DNA from 4 places in the Sediminibacillus dalangtanensis genome. Region 2 is predicted to be linked to each of the others. Evidence: predicted binding sites of a transcription regulator. Region 2 holds the regulator's gene; each other region holds the start of a gene.
What was found. Region 2 encodes LexA, which represses DNA repair genes until DNA is damaged. Its sites were predicted from a motif close to CGAACATATGTTCG; they were not measured.
Positions count from the first base shown of each region.

Region 1: ruvA (Holliday junction branch migration protein RuvA) is a predicted target of LexA. The motif match lies at 1,303-1,316, and genes of this name have one in related genera.
Region 3: ERJ70_RS13225 (DNA polymerase IV) is a predicted target of LexA. The motif match lies at 2,339-2,352, and genes of this name have one in related genera.
Region 4: mmgA (acetyl-CoA C-acetyltransferase) is a predicted target of LexA. The motif match lies at 2,134-2,147, and genes of this name have one in related genera.

Region 1 covers NZ_CP046956.1:2,377,769-2,383,334, reverse strand. Annotated here, with positions in the region: gene ERJ70_RS12035 (YebC/PmpR family DNA-binding transcriptional regulator) at 1-511, shown strand, start outside; gene ERJ70_RS12030 (BofC C-terminal domain-containing protein) at 650-1,207, shown strand; gene ruvA (Holliday junction branch migration protein RuvA) at 1,365-1,979, shown strand; gene ruvB (Holliday junction branch migration DNA helicase RuvB) at 2,039-3,040, shown strand; gene ERJ70_RS12015 (DUF2905 domain-containing protein) at 3,046-3,237, shown strand; gene queA (tRNA preQ1(34) S-adenosylmethionine ribosyltransferase-isomerase QueA) at 3,257-4,285, shown strand; gene tgt (tRNA guanosine(34) transglycosylase Tgt) at 4,319-5,455, shown strand; gene yajC (preprotein translocase subunit YajC) at 5,471-5,566, shown strand, end outside.
Region 2 covers NZ_CP046956.1:1,883,562-1,889,127, forward strand. Annotated here, with positions in the region: gene ERJ70_RS09455 (S8 family serine peptidase) at 1-1,283, opposite strand, end outside; gene lexA (transcriptional repressor LexA) at 1,735-2,358, opposite strand; gene ERJ70_RS09465 (YneB family resolvase-like protein) at 2,653-3,330, shown strand; gene ERJ70_RS09470 (DUF896 domain-containing protein) at 3,435-3,671, shown strand; gene tkt (transketolase) at 3,807-5,566, shown strand, end outside.
Region 3 covers NZ_CP046956.1:2,630,342-2,635,907, reverse strand. Annotated here, with positions in the region: gene ERJ70_RS13235 (o-succinylbenzoate--CoA ligase) at 1-491, shown strand, start outside; gene ERJ70_RS13230 (GNAT family N-acetyltransferase) at 507-1,049, shown strand; gene ERJ70_RS13225 (DNA polymerase IV) at 1,064-2,320, opposite strand; gene ERJ70_RS13220 (TrkH family potassium uptake protein) at 2,612-3,976, shown strand; gene ERJ70_RS13215 (ABC transporter ATP-binding protein) at 4,517-5,362, shown strand; gene ERJ70_RS13210 (DUF6154 family protein) at 5,398-5,566, opposite strand, start outside.
Region 4 covers NZ_CP046956.1:3,544,697-3,550,262, forward strand. Annotated here, with positions in the region: gene ERJ70_RS17415 (3-hydroxybutyryl-CoA dehydrogenase) at 5-859, opposite strand; gene mmgA (acetyl-CoA C-acetyltransferase) at 910-2,091, opposite strand; gene ERJ70_RS17425 ((Fe-S)-binding protein) at 2,260-4,398, opposite strand; gene ERJ70_RS17430 (XapX domain-containing protein) at 4,648-4,827, shown strand; gene ERJ70_RS17435 (KGG domain-containing protein) at 5,086-5,493, opposite strand.

The DNA of each region.
Region 1 (5,566 bases), 490 kb from region 2:
AAATTATGAAGAAATGACATATGAAGGCTACGGACCAGGCGGGGTGGCTGTGATGGTGAAAGCATTGACAGATAATAAAAACCGGACTGCTTCAGAAGTCCGCTATGCTTTCAATAAAAATGGCGGGAACTTGGGTGAAAACGGATGTGTCGCATTCATGTTCGACCGCAAAGGCTATCTCGTCATTGATAGAAGTACAACAGACGCGGACGAGGATGATATGTTGTTGGCAGCCATAGAAGCTGGCGCAGAAGAGATGGAAACGACGGAAGACGTTTTTGAAATCTATACAGATCCGGAAAACTTCTCTGAAGTGAAACAGCAATTGGAAGCGGATGGATATATATTTTCCACGGCAGAATTGACGATGATACCACAGACACTCTCACCGCTCGGCGAAGACGAAGCCAAACAGATGATTCGTCTAGTCGATATGCTGGAAGATAACGAAGATGTTCAGGATGTTTACCATAACCTTGACGCCGACGAGGAAATCCTTGCCCAATTATAAAGTGCCTCTTAACCGGCTTTCCAATAGGAAACAGCCGGTTTTTCTGTGCTCTGATCACTCTTCACTGGGATAAAAAGTGTGAAAATGGCCAAACTGTCAAATAGAGGTTTAGCCATTTTAACACATGGGGTGAATAGTGTGAGAAAACGACGGAAGCTTTTTGTCTGCAGTATAGCAGTTATAGGAATAACCAGCGTATTGTTACTGATTGGAGTTATGCAATCAATTGATGAACGGACGACTCGGGCAGCAGAACAAAAAAAGCAGGTTACGCAAAAAGAACCGCTTGTATTGGAAGTGACCCTGCAGAAACAGTACATGGACGGACATGTAGAAGAAAGCACACATGAGGAAAAAATTTGGGCAATGGAAGACTTCTGGTCATACTACCATGATTGGCAGGTAGTCGAGCAGCAGGAAGGAAAGGTTGTCTTAAAAAAAGAAATAGCGGATATTTCCCCGTATATGAAAGAACATGGTTATTTCGGTTTATCAGATGATCAATTGGCTATATTTGAAGGACTGCCGATTCATGAACAGGTGATACAATCCTTTTATCAGATTGATACAGGTGAGTTGGAGAGTTATCAGAGACAAAGGCTTCAGGATGGTATCAAAATTGATTCCAAGCAAGTCTACGAATATGTTCTGGAGGCTTATCGAGGTATGGCTCCTCAACGCTCAGTTAACAGTTAATGGAGGATTCCGGTTTCCAGCCGGAATCCTTTTTACCGTGTTGCAATGAAGCTGCCTTCATTACCGAAGTATGCTGGAGGAAGAAAACAGTTATACGAACATACGCTTGTATGGTAAGATAGATACAGGCTATTGTTGATAGGGGAGAATAATCGTAATGATTGCATACATAAAAGGAAATTTGGAAGCAGTGAATGAAGAAGCTGTAATTGTAGAAGCGAATGGAGTTGGTTATGAAATCATTTGTGCAAATCCATTCGCATTTCAGGACGTATTGGGTGAGCAAGTGCTGATTTATACGTATCATTACGTCAGAGAAGACAATCAAACATTGTTCGGTTTTAAAAAAACAGATGACAAATTATTGTTTTCCAAGCTCCTGAATGTTTCAGGTATTGGTCCCAAAGGGGCGCTGGCCGTTCTTGCTTCTGTACGGGTGGAAGAATTTGTATCGGCTATTGAAAGGGAAGATGACAAATTTTTGACCCAATTCCCGGGAATCGGAAAAAAAACAGCCCGCCAAATGATTCTTGATTTGAAGGGTAAGTTGCCAGATGGATTTGCAGCCGTCGCTGTTGAAACTGCCGACCGGTCTTCGGAAGAGGAGGCTCTCCAGGGACAAAACAATGCCTTAGAGGAAGCGATTGCTGCTATGAAGGCATTGGGATATTCCGAACGCGAAGTAAAAGCAATCGTACCGACATTGAGACAGGAACAACATGAAAATCCCGATCCTTATATCCGGAAAGGATTGGCTTTGTTGATGAAATAAGTGCTGTGCCATAATAGGATCAGCCAGAGAGAACTTCTTATTGGTAAAGGGGAGATAACGTGGAAGAACGAATGATTTCCGGCGAATTGCAGGAAGATGATCAGTCGATGGAGCTTAGCCTGCGCCCAATCAACCTTGCACAGTATATTGGACAAGACAAGGCAAAGGGTAACTTGCGCATCTTTATAGAGGCAGCCAAAATGAGAAATGAGCCGCTTGATCACGTTTTGCTTTACGGACCTCCCGGGCTTGGGAAAACGACATTGGCTTCCATCATAGCCAACGAAATGGGGGTGCAATTTCGTACCACATCAGGACCCGCGATCGAGAAAGCAGGTGACCTGGCTGCCATACTTTCTTCATTGGAAGCCGGAGATGTGTTGTTCATCGATGAAATTCACCGGCTGCCCAGGGCGGTAGAAGAAATTCTTTACCCCGCCATGGAGGATTTTTGCCTTGATATTGTAATAGGATCAGGTTCCAGTGCCCGCTCTGTACGGCTTGATTTGCCGCCGTTCACGCTTGTCGGTGCTACGACCCGTGCAGGGTTGCTGACAGCTCCGTTGCGCGATCGTTTTGGAGTCCTCAGTCGGTTGGAATATTATGAAACAAAAGATTTATGCGCTATTGTGGAGAGAACTGCAGATATTTTCCAAGTAGGAATTGAAAAAGAAGCGGCTATTGAGATCGCCCGACGGTCCAGGGGCACGCCTCGAATTGCCAACAGATTGCTGAGAAGGGTCAGAGATATATCACAGGTGAAGGGGGAGCCAATCATTTCACAACAAACAACCGAAACTGCGTTGGAAATGCTTCAAGTAGATGTTGCCGGCCTGGATCATGTCGACCATAAATTACTGCTGGGTATAATGGATGGATTTAACGGAGGTCCTGTTGGTCTGGACACCATTTCAGCGACTATCGGTGAAGAATCCCAGACAATCGAAGATGTGTATGAACCGTTCCTTCTGCAGACTGGGTTCATTCAGCGGACGCCTAGAGGCAGGCAGGTCACTGCCAAAGCATATCACCACTTCAACCGGGAGGTGCCGAAAGCTTGACCGGAATGGGAAAACTATTTATTGTAATAGGAGTTGTTTTTATCATCATCGGAATGCTGTGGGGGATATTCGGCAGACTTCCTGGCGATATTAGTTTTAAAAAAGGGAATGTGTCCTTCCACTTTCCGATCATGACATCAATTGTGGTCAGTATCATCTTATCGGTGATTTTGTTTATTATAGGGAAGTTCCGATAATAGAGTAAGGAGATTGAAAATGGATATAAATGATTTTGATTTTGACTTACCAGAGGAATTAATTGCTCAAACACCATTGGAGGATCGGACAGCCTCCCGTTTGCTTGTGATGGATCGACAGAAACAGACAATCAATCATCAACACTTTTCCGATGTGATTGATTATTTGTCTCCTGGCGATTGTCTTGTATTGAATGATACAAAGGTATTGCCGGCCAGACTCTATGGCAGCAAACAGGATACGGGCGGAAAAATAGAAGTATTGCTGCTTCACCAACAGCAGCAGGATGAGTGGGAAGTGCTAGCGAAACCTGCTAAAAAAGTGAAAGAAGGAACAGTCATTACATTCGGAGACGGACAACTGCGGGCAGTCTGCACTGGGGTCAAAGAACACGGTGGAAGAGTCGTCCGGTTTGAATACGACGGAATTTTTCTAGAAGTGCTCGAACAGCTTGGCGAAATGCCGCTCCCTCCATACATAAAGGAGCAACTGCCGGATAAGGACAGGTACCAAACAGTCTATGCAAAAGAAGAAGGCTCAGCGGCAGCGCCTACAGCCGGACTTCACTTTACCGAGGAACTGCTTGAACGGATTAAGGCGAAAGGTGTCGAGCTTGCCTTCGTTACACTTCATGTCGGTTTGGGGACTTTTCGGCCGGTCAGTGTGGATAGTATTGAAGAACATGATATGCATAGTGAGTTTTATCACATGTCCAAGGAAACGGCGGACCAGTTAAATAGAATTAAAGCGGCTGGTGGGAAAATCATTTCTGTCGGGACGACTTCAACTAGAACACTGGAAACCATCACCCGTGACAATGATGGGTTATTCACACAAGCTAGCGGCTGGACGGATATATTCATCTATCCTCCTTATCGTTTTACGGCAATCGACGGGCTCATTACGAATTTCCATCTTCCGAAATCGACTTTGATCATGCTGGTAAGCGCGTTGGCCGGTAAGGATTTCATCCTGAAAGCATATCGAGAGGCAGTCGACCAACGTTACCGTTTTTTCAGCTTTGGAGACGCTATGCTGATTGTATAACCCACATATTGATGAAAAGAAAGGGTGCAGTTTATGCCAATCACCTATGAACATATCAAAACATGTAAACAGACAGGAGCTCGTCTGGGGCGTGTGCATACGCCCCACGGCTCGTTCGAAACACCGATGTTTATGCCGGTTGGAACGCTTGCCACAGTAAAGACAATGAGTCCGGAAGAGCTCGAGGAGATGGGGGCTAAAATCATCCTCTCCAATACTTATCATTTATGGCTGCGTCCTGGTGAAGACATTATAGAAGAAGCAGGCGGGCTGCATAAATTCATGAATTGGGATGGGGCTATTTTGACCGACTCCGGCGGGTTCCAGGTTTTCAGCCTCAGTGATCTGCGCGATATTGAAGAACAAGGAGTTCATTTTCGCAATCACATTAGTGGCGAAAAATTGTTTTTATCACCTGAAAAAGCAATTCAGATTCAGAATTCCCTTGGTTCCGATATCATGATGGCATTCGACGAATGTCCTCCGTATCCGGCATCCCATGAGTATATGAAAGCATCAGTGGAAAGGACTAGCAGGTGGGCTGAACGCTGTCTGGAGGCCCATAAACGTCCAGAAGAGCAAGGGTTGTTCGGTATTGTCCAAGGCGGTGAGTACGAAGAATTGCGTCGTCAAAGTGCCCGGGATCTTACCTCGCTTGATTTTTCCGGTTATGCGGTCGGAGGATTGTCTGTCGGAGAACCGAAAGATGTCATGAATAAAGTGCTGGAGTTTACTACACCATTGCTGCCGACAAACAAACCGCGTTACCTGATGGGAGTAGGATCGCCTGATTCATTGATTGACGGGGCAATCCGGGGAATAGACATGTTTGATTGTGTGCTGCCTACTCGGGTTGCGAGAAATGGTACATGTATGACTTCTAACGGCAGACTGGTTGTCCGCAATGCAAAGTATGCGCGGGATTTCGGACCGTTGGACGAGAATTGCAATTGTCATGTTTGCCGAAATTATTCCCGGGCTTATATCCGGCATTTGATTAAGGCTAACGAAACATTCGGCTTTCGTTTAACTACTTACCATAATCTTTATTTTCTGTTAGAATTAATGATGCAAGTCCGCGAAGCGATAAAAGAAGATCGTCTTGGCGATTTCAGAGAGGAATTCTTTGAACAATATGGTTTCAACAAACCGAATGCAAAAAACTTTTAGAAGGGAGGAAATACGATGGATATTTTAGCATCATTAGCACCGATCATTTTAATGTTCGTTATTTTTTATTTTCTTTTGATCCGTCCGCAGCAAAAGAAGCAAAAGCAAGTT
Region 2 (5,566 bases):
GGATTTTCCGAACCATTCACGGATGTAATAAGTTTACTGTCTAAATAGAAGTTCGTCTTTTCAAAGTCAGTATCTTCGGGATTTTCCCACGTTAGAGATAGGGTATTTTGTGTTTTTTCTTTTATAACAACATCAGAAACCTCATGGGGAGCAATTTGGTCAGAACGCCGAAAATCTATCAAACCAGCTCCAAAATAGACATCGTAGCCAGGATCCCCCAAATCAGTTGTATAATCCGCAGCTAGTTTTCTTAATTCTTCGTATGCTAATTCTGGGTATTTTTGTTTTAACAATGCAAGCATACCAGTAACATGTGGAGCTGCTTGTGATGTACCGCTATAGGTAGCGTATGTGTTATTTAAATACGTACTTCTTATATTTACACCTGGTGCGGCTAATTCGACCTCTGGCCCGGTGGAAGAGAAGGAACCTAGTTCGTTATTTTTATTTATGGCAGAAACCGCAATGACTTCTTGATATTTGGAAGGATAAATAACAGAATCGTCTGTCCCTTCATTACCACTGGCCCCAACGATAAGAATTCCTTCCTCGTAAGCTTTTCTCATCATATCCTTTAATATTTCGCTATTGAATGAAGTTCCCAAAGAAAGATTGATTATATCTATATCCTGCTGAATTGCCCAATCAATCGCCTCAACAATATCCGCAAGACTACCTTCTCCATCATGGTTTAATGCCTTAACAGCATATAGGTTTGCGTCCGGAGCTATTCCGGATATACCAGTTTTATTATGCTTTGCCCCTATGATTCCTGCTATGTGGGTACCATGACCATTATCATCGACCCATTCAGGATTCTTATTCATTGTTGAATAGCCACCTTGAATGTTAAGATCTGCATGCTCGGCTATACCAGTATCGATGATGGCTATGTCGACTCCTTTTCCGGTGATCTTTTCCGACCAGGCAAGAGGAGCTCCAATTGTATCCATATTCCACTGATTTTCAACGGATGCCGCTTGATTGATTTCTCGTGCAGTTTCTCCAGATAATTTAACTGGACTATTCTTCTCTATGTATGAAATATCATCGTGATTCCGCAATAATTCTTTTTTGTTAGGGTTTATCAAGACGGATAGGACAGGAAGATTCTCATATTGATTGATAACTTCATAGCTTTCATTCATGATTTCATGTTTGCTTTGCTCACTCTGATAACGGATAAGTACTTCTTCCTTTTCCAGTGCAGCTCCGTCCACTTTTATAAAATCAAGGGAGCTGAGGATAAGTAGCAAAGAAAAGACAAAAAGCCATTTATTCACAGGCAATTACTCCTTTACGAATTAATACAGAATTATATTTTACCAGCATAACAACGATTTGTCCTTAGTATTTTTTTTAGTAGTTCCATAAAGTGCATAAAGGAGCAGTTTTGTTAAAAGGAAAAAACTTTGGACATTTTCATGGAAATTTAATAAAATTATGAAAGGGAGGTGTTATTTATCAAGTATGTAGGTTTTGTGCTGATAGCCGCTTTGGTATTGGCCGTCACAAAGAATTTTCAAGAGATATACGATTTTTCTTCCATATGGTTATTTGTTTTCAATGTTTTATTGTTGGGGTATTTCGCATTCTTGGTAGTATTTCCGCTTCCTGAAAACAAAAAGCGAAACACTGCTAACTAAATTTATGGATAACGTAAACACATATAGATAGAAGATCATTCTAGAAAGAAAAAAACCAAATCTGATGATTTGGTTTTTTCTTTACTTTTTACTGGATATGTCGATATAGACCTATTACTTTTCCTAGGATCGAAACATTATTGAGAATGATTGGTTCCATTGTTGCATTTTCAGGTTGTAAACGAATATGGTCTTTTTCTTTAAAGAAGCGCTTAACGGTGGCCTCTCCTTCTTCAGTCATGGCCACGACAATTTCCCCATTTTGAGCGGTTTGCTGTTGTTTGACAATTACCATGTCCCCATCCAGTATTCCTGCTTCAACCATACTTTCTCCCTCGATAATCAATACAAATATATTATCATCCGGATTAGCTATTGTGCCGGGGAGTGGCACATACTCTTCGATGTTTTCCACTGCTGTTATTGGTATCCCTGCCGTTACCTTCCCGATAACGGGAGCGAAAGTGGCTTCCCCGGCAGGAATTTCGTTTGCCTCTTCCAAACTGAGCACCTCAATGGCGCGAGGTTTGGTAGGATCTCTTCTGATAAACCCCTTTTTTTCCAACCTCGATAAATGGCCGTGCACAGTAGAACTCGATGCAAGTCCGACAGCCTCTCCTATTTCCCTTACAGAAGGCGGATAGCCTTTATCCAAAACCTGTTCTTTAATATATTCTAAAATTGCCTGCTGCCTTTTTGATAGTTTTGTCATTTGTGTAACACCTCGGACATAGTATTTATTGTGAATATTATACCATGCATGGCATGTATATACAAACACTCGTTCGAAAAAAATGTTGACAAGAACCTATGTTCGTATATAATAAAAGTATAAACACGAACATAGGTTCTAATTATTTGGGAGGCGTATAAAATGTTTCAAAAACTTTCGAAACTAGACCTTTTCTATTTAACCTTATTTATTTTGACTTTAGGATTAATGTATTATTCAATGGTCACCATCTAAGTAACTTACAAGCAAAAGCATTATAAGAGGTGTCAGATTGTGGAGACAACAAAACAGCAAAAAGCAGTTATATATTGTAGAGTAAGCACAGCTAAAGATGAACAGGAAACCTCTTTGAAGCGTCAAAGGCAGGAGTTAACTAATATGGCTGTTAATCATAGACTAGAGATTGTATCGGTTATAGAAGAACAAAAGAGCGGATACGAGATTGAGCGGGAAGGCGTCTTCCAGATGCTAGACCTTTTTTCCTCACAGCAAGCCGACTGTCTCCTCATTCAGGATGAGACACGGCTTGGAAGAGGTAATACAAAAATCGCTTTGTTTCATCAGCTAAACAAATTGCAAATCCCCGTGTATTCCCTGACACATCAAGGACAGCTGCAATTGTCGGAATCGGACTCTATGGTACTGCAGATCGTCGGAATTGTAGAAGAATATCAAAGAAAAATCCATAATATGAAAATTAAACGGGGAATGCGAAAAGCCATGGAACGGGGATATGATCCGGGCAAAAACTTAGCGAAGCAGCATGAATCCTCCGGTAGAGATAGAATAGAGTTCCCGATTGATGAGGTGGTTAGACTAAGGGCGAGTAAGCTGACTTTCGAAGAAATAGCTGCGACCTTGAAAGGGCTTGGCTATCCAGTTTCGAAAGCCACCGTCCACCGCAGGTTTCAAGAGTATGTTTCCCTTGATTCCAACTCTGACAAACGATAAGATATGTACAAGACAAGTTCGGTTCTGTCTGAACTTGTTTTTTTGTTTCAAGAATCTGTTTTATGGAAAAACAAGAACTATAAATTAATTTAAAGGAGTATCTTATGCTTTCAAAAGATAAGTTGAATAGAATCAATGTACTTGCTAAAAAGGCAAAAGAAGAAGGGTTGACTGCTAAAGAAAAGCAGGAACAACAATCATTGAGGGAAGAGTACTTGAAAAATGTCCGGAAATCCTTTAAAAACCAATTCAAGAGCATGACAGTGGTTGATCCGGAAGGAAAGGATGTCACTCCCCAAAAAGTAAAAGATTTAAAACAGCGGGAGAAAAACAATCATTGAGAAGGAAGCCTTTTTTGACAAGCATTCCAGCATGAAATTATAATGGACATGTTGAAATGCTTGTTTGTTTTGTTTTTTCATTATAGGATATGAGGTGTACATAATCCGTAAATCAGAAAGGGGTTACAACAATACATGGTAAACCAAACAGAAAAACTATCCATTAATACCATTCGTACACTATCAATCGATGCAATTGAAAATGCGAATTCCGGTCATCCAGGACTGCCTATGGGAGCTGCTCCGATGGCATATACACTTTGGACAGACTTCATGACCCATAATCCGAAGAATTCGCACTGGTTCAATCGTGATAGATTTGTACTATCGGCTGGACATGGGTCAATGCTGTTATACAGCCTTCTCCATCTTTCCGGTTATGGATTGACGATCGATGATTTGAAAGGTTTCCGGCAATGGGGGTCAAAAACTCCAGGCCATCCGGAAGTTCATCATACAGAAGGGGTAGAAGCAACGACTGGACCACTCGGACAAGGACTGGCAATGACGGTCGGAATGGCAATGGCCGAACAACATCTTGCTGCCAAGTACAACAAGGAAGGCTATCCGATTATTGATCATCACTCTTTTGCTCTTGTCAGTGATGGTGATTTAATGGAAGGTATCTCGCATGAAGCAGCATCGTTGGCTGGTCATTTAAAGCTTGGCAAGTTGGTCGCTTTATATGATTCGAATGATATATCGCTGGACGGTGAGTTGTCCCAATCTTTTTCTGAAAACGTAGAAGAAAGGTTCAAAGCATACGGCTGGCAGGTTATTCGGGTGGAAGATGGCAACGATTTATCCGCTATCCGAGATGCAATTAAAAAAGCGAAAGCAAACACAGAACAGCCCACATTGATCGAAGTGAAAACGGTTATCGGTTATGGATCACCCAACAAATCTGCTTCGTCGGCTTCCCACGGTGCTCCCCTTGGTGCTGATGAAATCAAGCTTACCAAACAGGCATATGAATGGGAGCATGAGGAATTTCATGTGCCGGAAGAAGTCTACCAGGATTTCGATAAAAAAATCGTACAACAAGGCAAACAGGCTGAAGATGAATGGAACGCTCTTTTCGACAAGTATAAATCGGAATATCCAGAGCTTGCCAAAGAACTGGCAGAAGCCATTGCCGGCGAACTGCCTGCTAACTGGACAGAGGAGCTTCCAGCTTACGAGACGGGAAAAGATAAGTTAGCTACTCGTGCTTCTTCCGGCGAAGTAATCAATGCTATTGCCAACAAAGTACCTTACTTCTTTGGGGGGAGCGCTGATTTAGCTGGATCGAATAAAACGAATGTAAAAGACGCCGGCGATTTCTCGAGAAATAACTATTCCGGCAGAAATATTTGGTTTGGTGTGCGCGAGTTTGCTATGGCTGCAGCTTTGAATGGAATGGGACTACACGGCGGATTAAAGGTCTATGCTGGTACCTTCTTTGTGTTTAGTGATTACTTGCGTCCGGCAGTAAGGCTGTCCGCGATTATGAATCTTCCGGTAACATATGTCTTCACGCATGATTCCATCGCTGTGGGAGAAGATGGACCGACCCATGAGCCGATCGAACAGTTGGCATCTCTTCGTGCAATGCCGAATTTGTCTGTGATTCGTCCGGCTGATGGAAACGAAACCAGTGCTGCGTGGCGGCTAGCGTTAGAATCCACAAAAACTCCAACAGCGCTTGTTCTTACCAGACAAGGCCTTCCTACTTTGGAGGGCACAAAAGAACAGGCATATGAAGGAGTCAAAAAAGGTGCTTACGTCATTAGTCCTGCTGATAGTGACCAACCGGACGGTTTGCTTCTTGCTTCTGGATCTGAAGTACAGCTGGCCGTCAACGCGCAGAAAGAACTGAAAAACAAGAATATTCATGTCAGTGTGGTCAGCATGCC
Region 3 (5,566 bases), 750 kb from region 2:
GAAAGCCCGCTCCAGATGGAACGGTCGGAGAAATAGTTGTCAAAGGCCCGATGGTGACGAAAGGTTATTACAAAAATGAATCTGCCAATGGAAAAGCGTTTCACGATGGTTGGCTGGCCACCGGCGATTTGGGGAAGTTGGATGAAGATGGTTTTCTTTATGTGATGGACAGACGGAAGGATTTGATTATTTCCGGGGGTGAAAACATTTACCCAGCTGAAATCGAGAGCGTTCTCGCCGGGATGGACGGGGTGAAAGAAGCAGGTGTCATCGGCAGAGAGGATGATCAATGGGGGCAGGTACCCGTTGTTTTCATTGTTCCATCCCATTCCGATTTAACCAAGGAGCAAGTTTTCAAGTATTGCAGGGAACGCTTGGCAAAATTCAAGGTGCCGAAACAAGTTTACTTTATCGCTGAATTGCCGCGTAATGCATCGAATAAGCTTGTCAGGCATAAGCTAGTTGACTTGTTAGAAGAAGCTGGATCTTAAGAGAGGGGATGGGATATGGGCCAGGAAAGTATTTCAATACGCCAGATTGAGGAAAGAGACCTGGAAATGTTGTGGAAATTAGCGTACAGTGAGAAGTCTCCGGAATGGAAAAAGTGGGATGCACCCTATTTTGCTCATCGACAGATTTCCCTGGATGAGTACCTGGATAAAAAGGAGCAATTGATTAGCCAGGATGAACGCTGGGTCATAACAGTCGATGATAAGGTGATCGGTATGGTCAGCTATTATTGGGAGCATAAGCCCTCGCTTTGGCTGGAAATGGGGATTGTCCTCTATCAGCCGCAGTATTGGAGCGGTGGATATGGTACGGAAGCCCTGCGGCTGTGGATTAATCATTTGTTTCAAACCATGCCGCTGGTCCGCGTCGGTTATACTACCTGGTCCGGAAATCAGCGGATGATAAAAGTCGGGGAGAAGCTCGGCATGACCATGGAAGCAAAGCTAAGGAAGTGCCGGTATTATAATGGAAAGTTTTATGATTCTATCCGGATGGGGCTGCTTCGGGAAGAATGGGAATCCAATCCGATTTTTCACTGATATACCAAGATTCCTCAGGCTTTGTGGCCGCCGATTTTATGTGTACGGTCAAGGGTCACGCCTAGATCCGTAAAGCTGGTGGCACGCAGCAGGGAAGCAGATCCGTATTTTTGCCGGATTTGATCCATGACATAACCAAGGTCTTTTTGTTTGGTTTTGTCCATGAACAAATCCAGTTGGGTTTCCTCATCATTTGCTAAGTTATCCAGGGTGACGAACACTCGGCGGACTTTGCTGACACCGTCATAAAATTCACGGAATAACTGCATGCATACTTTGTATATTTCTATGGTGATGTTCGTTGGAAGTGCTACGGAGCGGGATCTGCTGAATCCCCCGCCGCTTTCCTGGGAATAGCCGATGCCGAGGTGGACTGTCCTGCCGGCCTGGCCAGCAGTCCTTGCTCTTCGGCATACTTCCTCACACAAATCAAGAATGCAGGCGAAAACTTCGTCCCCTCGGTAATCCCGCAGCAGTGTAATTCCATGGCCGAATCCCTTTTGCTCCTGTTTTTGAAAATCGCCGGTGACAGGGCTTAAATCTACCCCCCATGCGTGCCAATATAATTGCTCTCCCATAATGCCAAATCGTTTCTTAAGCCGCTCTAGAGGAAAATCCGCCAGTTGACCAAGTGTGACAATGCCCATTCGATTTAAATTACGCATCATCCGCTTTCCGATCCCCCAAATTTTTTCAATCGGTACCGGCCATAGCTTTTTTTCTACATCTTCGTACCGACACTCGGCAATTCCTGTCTCTTTGGCGTATAAATCCATGACAACCTTCGCCAAAAATTTATTATCCCCAATGCCGATCGAACAGGTCAATCCCATTGTCTCCTGCAATTCTGCTTTGATCAACCGGGCGATTTGCCAGCAGTCTCCATATAATTTTTCCAGACCGTTCACTGTCACCCATAGTTCATCAACGGAATATTGATGGATTGCTTCTTTCGGGACATATTGGTTGACCAGCTTGGTGATCTCCATGGAGACTTGTAAGTAATCGCACATTTTCGCTTCTGCGACATGGATATCCGGGTCATTTGGAAGCTCGAAATAGCGGCTGACATTTTTTATTCCGTGTTTTTTCTTTAATTGAGGGGAGGCAGCCAGAATGATACTCCCTGATCGCTTTTTGTCGCCTACGACTGCCAGCATATCCTGCATGGGGTCCAAATTGCGTTTCACGCATTCTACGCTGGCATAAAAAGAACGCATATCGATACAAAGAACATTATTTCTGGGAAGCTTTAGGTTTGTCGGCAGCATGAAATCCCCCTCTTTCAAAGAACGTATGTTCGTTTTATGTATAATATAACCCAGCTAAAAGGATTTAAACAGCGTTAATTTATTCCAGACCGGCTTCAGGTATGTCTGTTTTGGTATAGAAGACAGGCAGAGTGCGAACAATGCTGAGAAAGACGAGGTATTCAAATCCCCGTACAACCGCCCGACGAGACGATAAAAGAAGCAGAAGCAGGTAATTGAAAAAAACTATATAAACAAACTGTATTTTTTGGTAAACTTACATTGCTGCAATTGAAAGCAAGGAGAATCAAGATGAACATATTTTCGCGATTATTTAAAGCAAGTCACCTATCGACAATCCGTTTGATTGTTTTGTTTTACTTAATGACTGTCCTTATATCGACTCTTTTGTTAGGCATGCCGTTTTTTCATCAGGGCGGGTTCAGCATATCGTTTATTGATTTAGTGTTTACGGCTGTAAGTGCGGTCAGTGTAACTGGTCTTACAGTTGTTTCCACTGCGGAAACATTTAATGCTGCAGGAAAACTTGCATTGACGGTGGTGCTTCAGTTCGGCGGTATCGGAATTATGACTCTGGGGACATTCATCTGGATTTTGTTGGGCAAAAAAATCGGCCTGCGGGGCAGACAGCTGATTCAGATTGATCAAAACAGAACCACGTTATCTGGTTTGGTAAAATTAATGCTCAAGATACTGAAAATCATTGTAACCATCGAAGTCATTGGTACCATTATACTAAGCACTTATTTTCTATCCTATTTTGATACATGGCAGGAAGCATTACTGCAAGGTTTTTTTGCATCGGTGAGTGCCACGACCAATGCAGGATTTGATATTACCGGAGCATCCCTGATTCCTTTTGCGGATGATTATTTTGTTCAGTTTGTCAATATCGTCTTGCTGATTTTGGGTGCAATCGGCTTTCCTGTATTGATTGAAGTACAAGAATTAATAAGAGGACAGCAGTCGGAGATAAATCAAAAATATACATTTTCTCTGTTTTCCAAGCTGACGACGTTAACATTTTTTGCGTTGGTTTTAGCTGGTTGGTTATTGATATTCGTATTGGAGCGAAACGCTTTTTTGGCGGATAAGATCTGGCACGAAAAAATTTTCTACAGTCTCTTCCAATCAGTCACTACGAGAAATGGAGGGCTGGCTACCATGGATGTGGCAGACTTCACGTCACCAACTCTGATAGTGATTTGTGTTCTGATGTTCATTGGCGCTTCCCCGAGTAGTGTCGGCGGGGGGATCCGGACGACGACTTTTGCGATCATGCTGTTGGCAATTTACAATTATGGGAAAGGGAACACCAGTATTAAAGTATTCGGCAGAGAACTCGATCAAGAAGATGTGATGCGTTCCTTTATTGTCATTACGACGGCGGCGATGCTTTGCTTAAGTGCGATTACCATACTGACATATCTGGAGCCATTTCCGTTGATTTCTATAGCCTTTGAAGTGTGTTCGGCCTTTGGAACAACCGGTTTGTCGATGGGGATTACTCCCGATTTATCGACGGCTGGGAAGATTATCATCATTTTCCTTATGTTCATCGGGAGAATCGGGATATTCTCCTTCCTGTTCTTGCTAAGAGGACGTGTGACAAAAGATATTTACCATTATCCAAAAGAACGGGTCATTATCGGTTAAAGGAATTCGTCGGTAGTTCGTTGAAGGAAAGAACAGGACATTATTTGGACCAAATCGCATGGCGGTTTGGTCTTTTTAAAAGATAAGAAAGTATAAATTTCAGAGATGTCTAGCTCCAGCGCCTACCCCCTCGAAGTCTTAAGCAAAGCCTCTGTGTGGCAAAAGCCCGCCACTTCGAGGCTTTGCTTAAGCTTGTGGGAGGCCCAAACGATGTGAGTCATGCAGGCGTTGCCACAGGATGTGGCGGTTTTAGCCTGTACTCCTTTGAACAGGCGCTTGCGCTTTTGTCCAGCCTGCTGTCCAGAGGTGTTTTATGTCTTTCATACGAACAGAACCTAATTTTATTAAACAATCAAAAAACATCTAATTTATCTTTCTGTTTGAAGTCCTGGCAAAAAAATAAATGAGAACAATTATCAAAATCATTGACGCCGAGCTCTAAAGCAAATAAACTGGTGATAGAGTAAAAAACGATTAGGGAACGTCTATATTCGTTTGAAATAGCTTTTAAGCCATCGCTCGTAAGGGAGAGGTTGCGAAATGGAAACATTGACAGCAAAGGATTTGACTCTCGGATACGGAGAGGAAATAATCATTGATGATTTAAATATAACCATTCCTAAAGGAGAAATTACAGTCTTTATTGGTGGAAATGGCTGCGGAAAATCGACACTGTTGCGCTCGATGGCAAGGTTGTTGAAGCCGAAAGAAGGCGGCGTGATTCTCCATGGCGAGGAAATTGCCAAGATGCCGACAAAAGAAGTCGCCCAAAAGCTGGCCATTTTGCCGCAAAGCCCGGTAAGTCCGGAGGGATTATCGGTTCTGGACCTGGTAAAGCAGGGAAGACATCCGTACAAGGGCATGTTTAAAAAATGGTCAAAAGAGGATGACCAGGCTGTTGAGGAAGCGTTACAGGCGACCAACATGAAAGAACTGCAAGACCGGTCCGTCGATTCTTTATCAGGCGGTCAAAGGCAAAGAGCATGGATTGCGATGACGCTTGCACAAAAGACAGATACCATATTATTGGATGAACCGACTACTTATTTGGATATGACCCATCAAATTGAGATTCTTGATTTATTGTTTGAATTGAATGAGCGGGATGGTCGCACCGTCGTAATGGTATTGCATGATTTGAACTTGGCTTGCCGTTACGCACATCATATTGTCGCCATCAAAGATAAACAAGTGTATGCGCAGGGAAGACCTGAAGAAATCATCAGCTGCAACATGGTACATGATGTGTTCAACATGAAGTGTGATGTGACCTATGATCCGATGTTCGGAACGCCTATGTGCATTCCGCATGGAAGAGGCCGCTGTTTGATTAAAAGTGCTGTGGAAGAAGCACGGCAGGCCCGTAAAGCAGAATCGCTTGTATAAACGATTGACTCACTGGTTTTTATCAGTGGGTTTTTTTATGGCAATTTTGTCTCCTCAGGTACTGAGGTGATTTTTGTTTCCAATTTGCTGTTCAGATAACCGCCTAAGATTTCATCCAATTCATCTTTTGGACAGCCTTCAAAAACTTCCAGTAAATCATCGTGATCCATTTGTTCTAAGACAGAATGAATAAATACTTCTAAA
Region 4 (5,566 bases), 1.7 Mb from region 2:
TTGCTTATTCTTGATAGCTGTAAAAACCGCGACCGGATTTCTTTCCGAGCCACCCGGCTTTTACATATTTGCGCAGCAACGGACAGGGACGGTACTTGCTGTCACCTAATCCTTCGTGCAGCACTTCCATGATATAGAGGCATGTATCCAGACCGATGAAATCAGCCAGCTGAAGCGGTCCCATTGGATGATTCATCCCCAATTTCATCACAGTATCGATATCTTCCGGAGAGGAAACCCCTTCGTATACTGCATATACTGCTTCATTGATCATCGGCATCAATATACGGTTGGCGGCGAAGCCGGGATAGTCGTTAACTTCCACTGGTGTCTTTTCCAACTGAACTGCCAGCTGTTTGACTGCTTGGTATGTTTCCTCGCTTGTCTGCAAGCCGCGGATTACTTCGACCAGTTTCATTACTGGTACCGGGTTCATGAAATGCATGCCGATCACCTTTTCCGGCCGGCTTGTAGCAGCAGCGATTTCCGTTATCGGCAATGATGATGTATTGGTTGCCAACAGGGCATGTTCTGGTGCCTGTTCATCCAAATCGCGGAAGATTTTCGTTTTGATTTCCATGTTTTCCACGGCTGCTTCAATCACCAAATCACACGTTTTGACATCTTTTAACGTGGAACTTGGGGTCAGCCGGTTGATCGCCGCCTGTCTTGCTTCCCCGGTCAGTTTGCCTTTTTCCATTGCCCGCTGAAGCCGCTTTTCGATTCCTGTGATTCCTTTTTGCAAGGACGCTTCTGAAACGTCATGGAGGAGCACTTCCAGACCAGCTGTCGCACAAACCTGAGCAATTCCGGCCCCCATCTGGCCTGCGCCTACCACCATTATTTTGTTTATTTGCATGGCTATTTCTCCCCTCGCTTGTAGTATCGTCGTCTATGGAAATGCCGAATTCAACGCACTTCCAGCAAAATCGCATCTCCCTGTCCGCCGCCGCTGCAAATGGCGGCAATCCCGAGACCGCCTCCTTGTCTTTTTAATGCATGGATAAGCGTCAGAATAATACGCGCACCACTGGCCCCGATCGGATGACCTAATGCAACCGCGCCGCCGTTAATGTTCACCTTTTCCAAGTCCAGATCGGCAATGGCACTGCTGGCCAGCGATACGGCGGCAAATGCCTCATTCACTTCGAACAAATCGATATCTTCCAAGGACTTTCCTGTTTTCTGCAGTAAGGCATTTATCACCAGGCCGGGGGTCTGTGGGAAGTTTTCCGCCTCGACTGCTATTTCCTCGTGGGCAAGCACATAAGCCATCGGTTCCTGCCCCTCCGCATTAGCCCTTTCTTCCGACATCATCAGCATGGCACAGGCCCCATCATTGACTCCGGGCGCATTTCCCGCTGTGATGGTTCCATCCTTATCAAAGGCTGGACGCAAGGAAGCAAGTGCTTCCAATGTTGTCTCTTTTCTCGGTGCTTCATCGCGATTTACCACAAGCGGTTCTCCCTTCCGGCGCGGTACCTCGACCGGTTCGATTTCATCTGTAAAAATCCCTTCATCGATTGCTTTGACTGCCCGCTGCTGGCTGCGCAGCGCCCATTCATCTTGTTCCTTCCTGGTGATGCCGAGCTCCGCTGCCGTCTTGTTGCCGTAACTACCCATATGGACTCCGGCAAATGAACAGGTCAATCCGTCGTGAATCATCATATCCTTCACTTGTTGATCACCCATGCGGTAACCGTTTCTGGCATTTGGCAGGAAATATGGGGCATTGCTCATGCTCTCCATCCCGCCAGCGATGATAATTTCTTCCTCGCCAAGCCGGATCAATTGATCAGCTAGCGTCACACTACGCATACCCGAGGCACATACCTTATTGATGGTTTCTGTCTTTACTTCCCAGGGAATGCCTGCCTCCCTGGCAGCCTGCCGGGACGGGAGCTGTCCCTGTCCTCCCTGCAAGACCGTGCCCATGATCACCTCATCCACCTTTTTAGGCTCAAGGTTGCTTTGTTGAAGCGCCGCCGCAATCGCTCTGCCTCCTAATTGCGCTGCAGTCAGCGTACTGAGCGCTCCTCCCAGTTTGCCAAAAGGCGTTCTTGATCCTGCCACAATCACCGATTTTGTCATGTTTTATTCCTCCCTTGTTTTTGTTAACGCTTACATTTGTCCCGATTGAACGTTCGCTCAATATAGTGGCAAAAGGCAAGGAACTGTTCATCAGAGCAGTTCCTTCTCCTATTCGCTCTTACCTTCACTTTTTCATACACATTTATATCTAGTAAAGCACTTCGCTGTTTATGCCGTTTTTTCCTCTTTTTTTTCAAAAACCGACAATGCCAAGATTTCCGCTACATCCATCGTGCTGATATCTTCATCCACTTCTTTGGCTTTCGTACCGTCGCTCAACATGGTTAAACAAAACGGACATGCACTCGAAATCATCGTCGGATTAACCTTCAGTGCCTGTTCTGTCCGGGTCACGTTTATCCGGTTTCCTGTTTTATCTTCGGTCCACATCAGCCCGCCTCCGGCTCCACAGCACATTCCATTCTCCCTGTTCCTATCCATTTCCACCAGACTTATGCCGGGAATCCTTTTCAGTATTTCCCTCGGAGGATCATAAACGCCATTGTATCTGCCTAAATAACAGGAATCATGGTAGGTCAGCGTTTCATTGATTTCCCTGCTCGGTTTCAAACGTCCTTCGGTGACAAGGTCATATAGCAACTGGGTATGGTGGTACACTTCGGCTTCAAACCCAAAGTCAGGATATTCATTCTTAAAGATGTTATAGGCGTGTGGATCGATGGTGACGATCTTTTGTACGTTGTGCTTTTGAAATTCTTTAATGTTTTTCTCAGCAAGCTCCTGGAAAAGAAATTCGTTTCCGATCCGGCGGGCTGTATCGCCGGAGTTGGCTTCTTTGTTCCCCAGGATGGCGAATTTCACGCCGGCTTCATTCATCAGTTTGGCGAAGGCCATGGCAATTTTTTGACTGCGGTTGTCATAAGAGCCCATCGAACTGACCCAGAATAGATACTCAAATTCCTCACCGGCTTTTTTCAATTCTTTCACTGTCGGAATTGAAACATCCTGATCAAGATCGCGCCAATTCTCCCGTTCTTTTTTCGATAATCCCCACGGGTTTCCCTGTCGTTCGATATTCATCATCGCCCGCTGGGCATCCTGGTCCATCCTTCCTTCCGTTAACACAAGGTAACGGCGCAAATCGATGATTTTATCAACGTGTTCATTCATGACCGGACACTGGTCCTCACAATTCCTGCATGTGGTACATGCCCAAAGTTCTTCTTCCGTTATCACATCACCAATTAAGCTGGTATTGTTCACAGACTCCAATCCTGCGGCAACTTCGTCCTTTGCAGCCCCTGCATTTCTGGCCATTTGGGCCAGCTGGTTTCCTTCCGTATTGGCAAAAGCATAACTAGGAACCCATGGCGATTGGCCGGTGACAGCAGCACCTTTTTCGGTCAGATGATCGCGAAGTTTGACAATCAAGTCCATCGGCGACAGCATCTTCCCAGTCCCTGTTGCCGGACAAACATTGGTGCAGCGTCCGCATTCGACACATGCATATAGATCGATCAGCTGCAGCTGGTTAAAGTCTTCGATCTTACTGACTCCGAAGGAAACCTCTTCTTCGTCGACCTCATCATCCACTTCAAAGTCCAATTTTTTCAGTTTACCTGGGGGTGTCTGCCTGCTTAAAAAAACATTGGCAGGAGCCGCCAGGAGATGAGCGTGTTTCGATTGTGGCACATAGACGAGAAAGCTGAGCAGTGCCAACAGATGAACCCACCAGGCAACAAAAAACACGGCAGCCGCAGCAGTAGGAGAAAGCCAAGAGAAAGCGTTTGCAATTAAGGACGCAACAGGCTCTGTCCAAGCGGTTTCATGCCCGTGCCAGACCATTCCCATGCCATTTCCGATCAAGACAGACAGCATTAGCGTACCGATAAACAGCAGCACCAGACCTGCTTTAAATCCCCGCTTCAACCGGACGAGTTTTTCAATATACCGTCTGTAAAATGCCCAAACCACCGCGACGAGGATCATCAAGGTGACCAGCTCTTGAAAAAAAGTAAATCCTGGGTAAAGCGGTCCTAAAGGCAAGTGTGCGCCTGGAACCAAACCTTTGACAATGAAATCGATCGCCCCGAATTGAACCAGAAGGAAGCCATAAAACATCATCACATGGATGGCGCCCGACTTTTTATCCTTCAACAGTTTTTTCTGACCAAAGACGTTGATCCAGACACGGTTCAACCGCTGTTTGATTTCCCCGTCGAATTCAAATTTTTTCCCCATTTTGATATAAGCAATCCTCGTCCTGACTACCCGAACGAATAAGTATATACCATAACCAGTAACAGCTAAAAATAAAATCCAATTAAGCAACAGTAGTCCGTCCATTATCCATCCCCCCACCTTGTCGTAATGATCTGTTGATGTGACAGTTGTTACGGATCAATCCGATTCGTTTTCCAGAATCGTTTCCTCCTCTGCACAAAATGCTTATATATCTACTTTATATTATGAATGAACATTCAGTCAATATGAATATGCGAATTTTTCCACATTTTAAGATCGTTTTAAGGCGAAAATGCATACTTTGGTAAACTCGTTAAAAACTAGTGGGAAATAGAAGAAGGGAGAACTACTATGAAGGAAGTTATTCTATCCCTGTTAACCGGCTTGGTCGTCGGTTTTATTTTTGCTTGGGGAAAGCTGCCCATACCCGCTCCGCCGGCTCTTGCGGGTGTAATAGGAATCATCGGCATCTATTTGGGTTTTAAATTATTTCACTATGCCGAGCCGTTGATCCAAAGGCTGTTTTCATAGCATATAATGGATACCATGGTGCTGCTCCCTTTTATCACCGAAAATGGGGATGCCTCAACCTTGAACCGCCTTTTGCTTCACTCCCGAAATAATTGGCAGGATTCCTTTGTTCCAGTGGAGGTACTAGAATGGGATGAACGTCTTTTTTTATCTGATTCTCGTTCCTTTCCTCCTTCATGGATTTGTGTACATAAAAAAGAGAGGAAGAAACGTATTTCTTCCTCTCCTTTACGCGAAAACCAAATCCTTAACCGCCTATTAAGAATTGTTGTTATTGTTTTTTCGCTGTTGGCCACGGCGTTCGCCGCCTTTTTGACCAATTTCTTCATAAAATTCTTCGTCATGGTTTCTGGAAGTAGCGTTACCGCCTTTTTGGCCAATTTCTTCATAGAATTCTTCGTCGTGATTTTGTGAAGTAGTTTCGCCGCCTTTTTGGCCTATTTCTTCATAGAATTCACGATCATGTGTCTTGGAAGTGGTTTCGCCACCTTTTTGACCGATCTCTTCATAGAATTCTTGGTCATGATTTTGCGAAGTAGTTTCGCCGCCTTTTTGACCAATCTCTTCATAGAATTCGCGGTCATGGTTTTTGGAAGTAGTTTGTCCGCCTTTTTGACCTGCTTCCTCTACTGACATCTTTCTATTGTTGTTATCATTCTTAGCCATGCTGTAAAACTCCTTTCCTTAAAGTTAATGATTATCTCTTACATTACTACTAGTTCCACTATCCACCCATTGG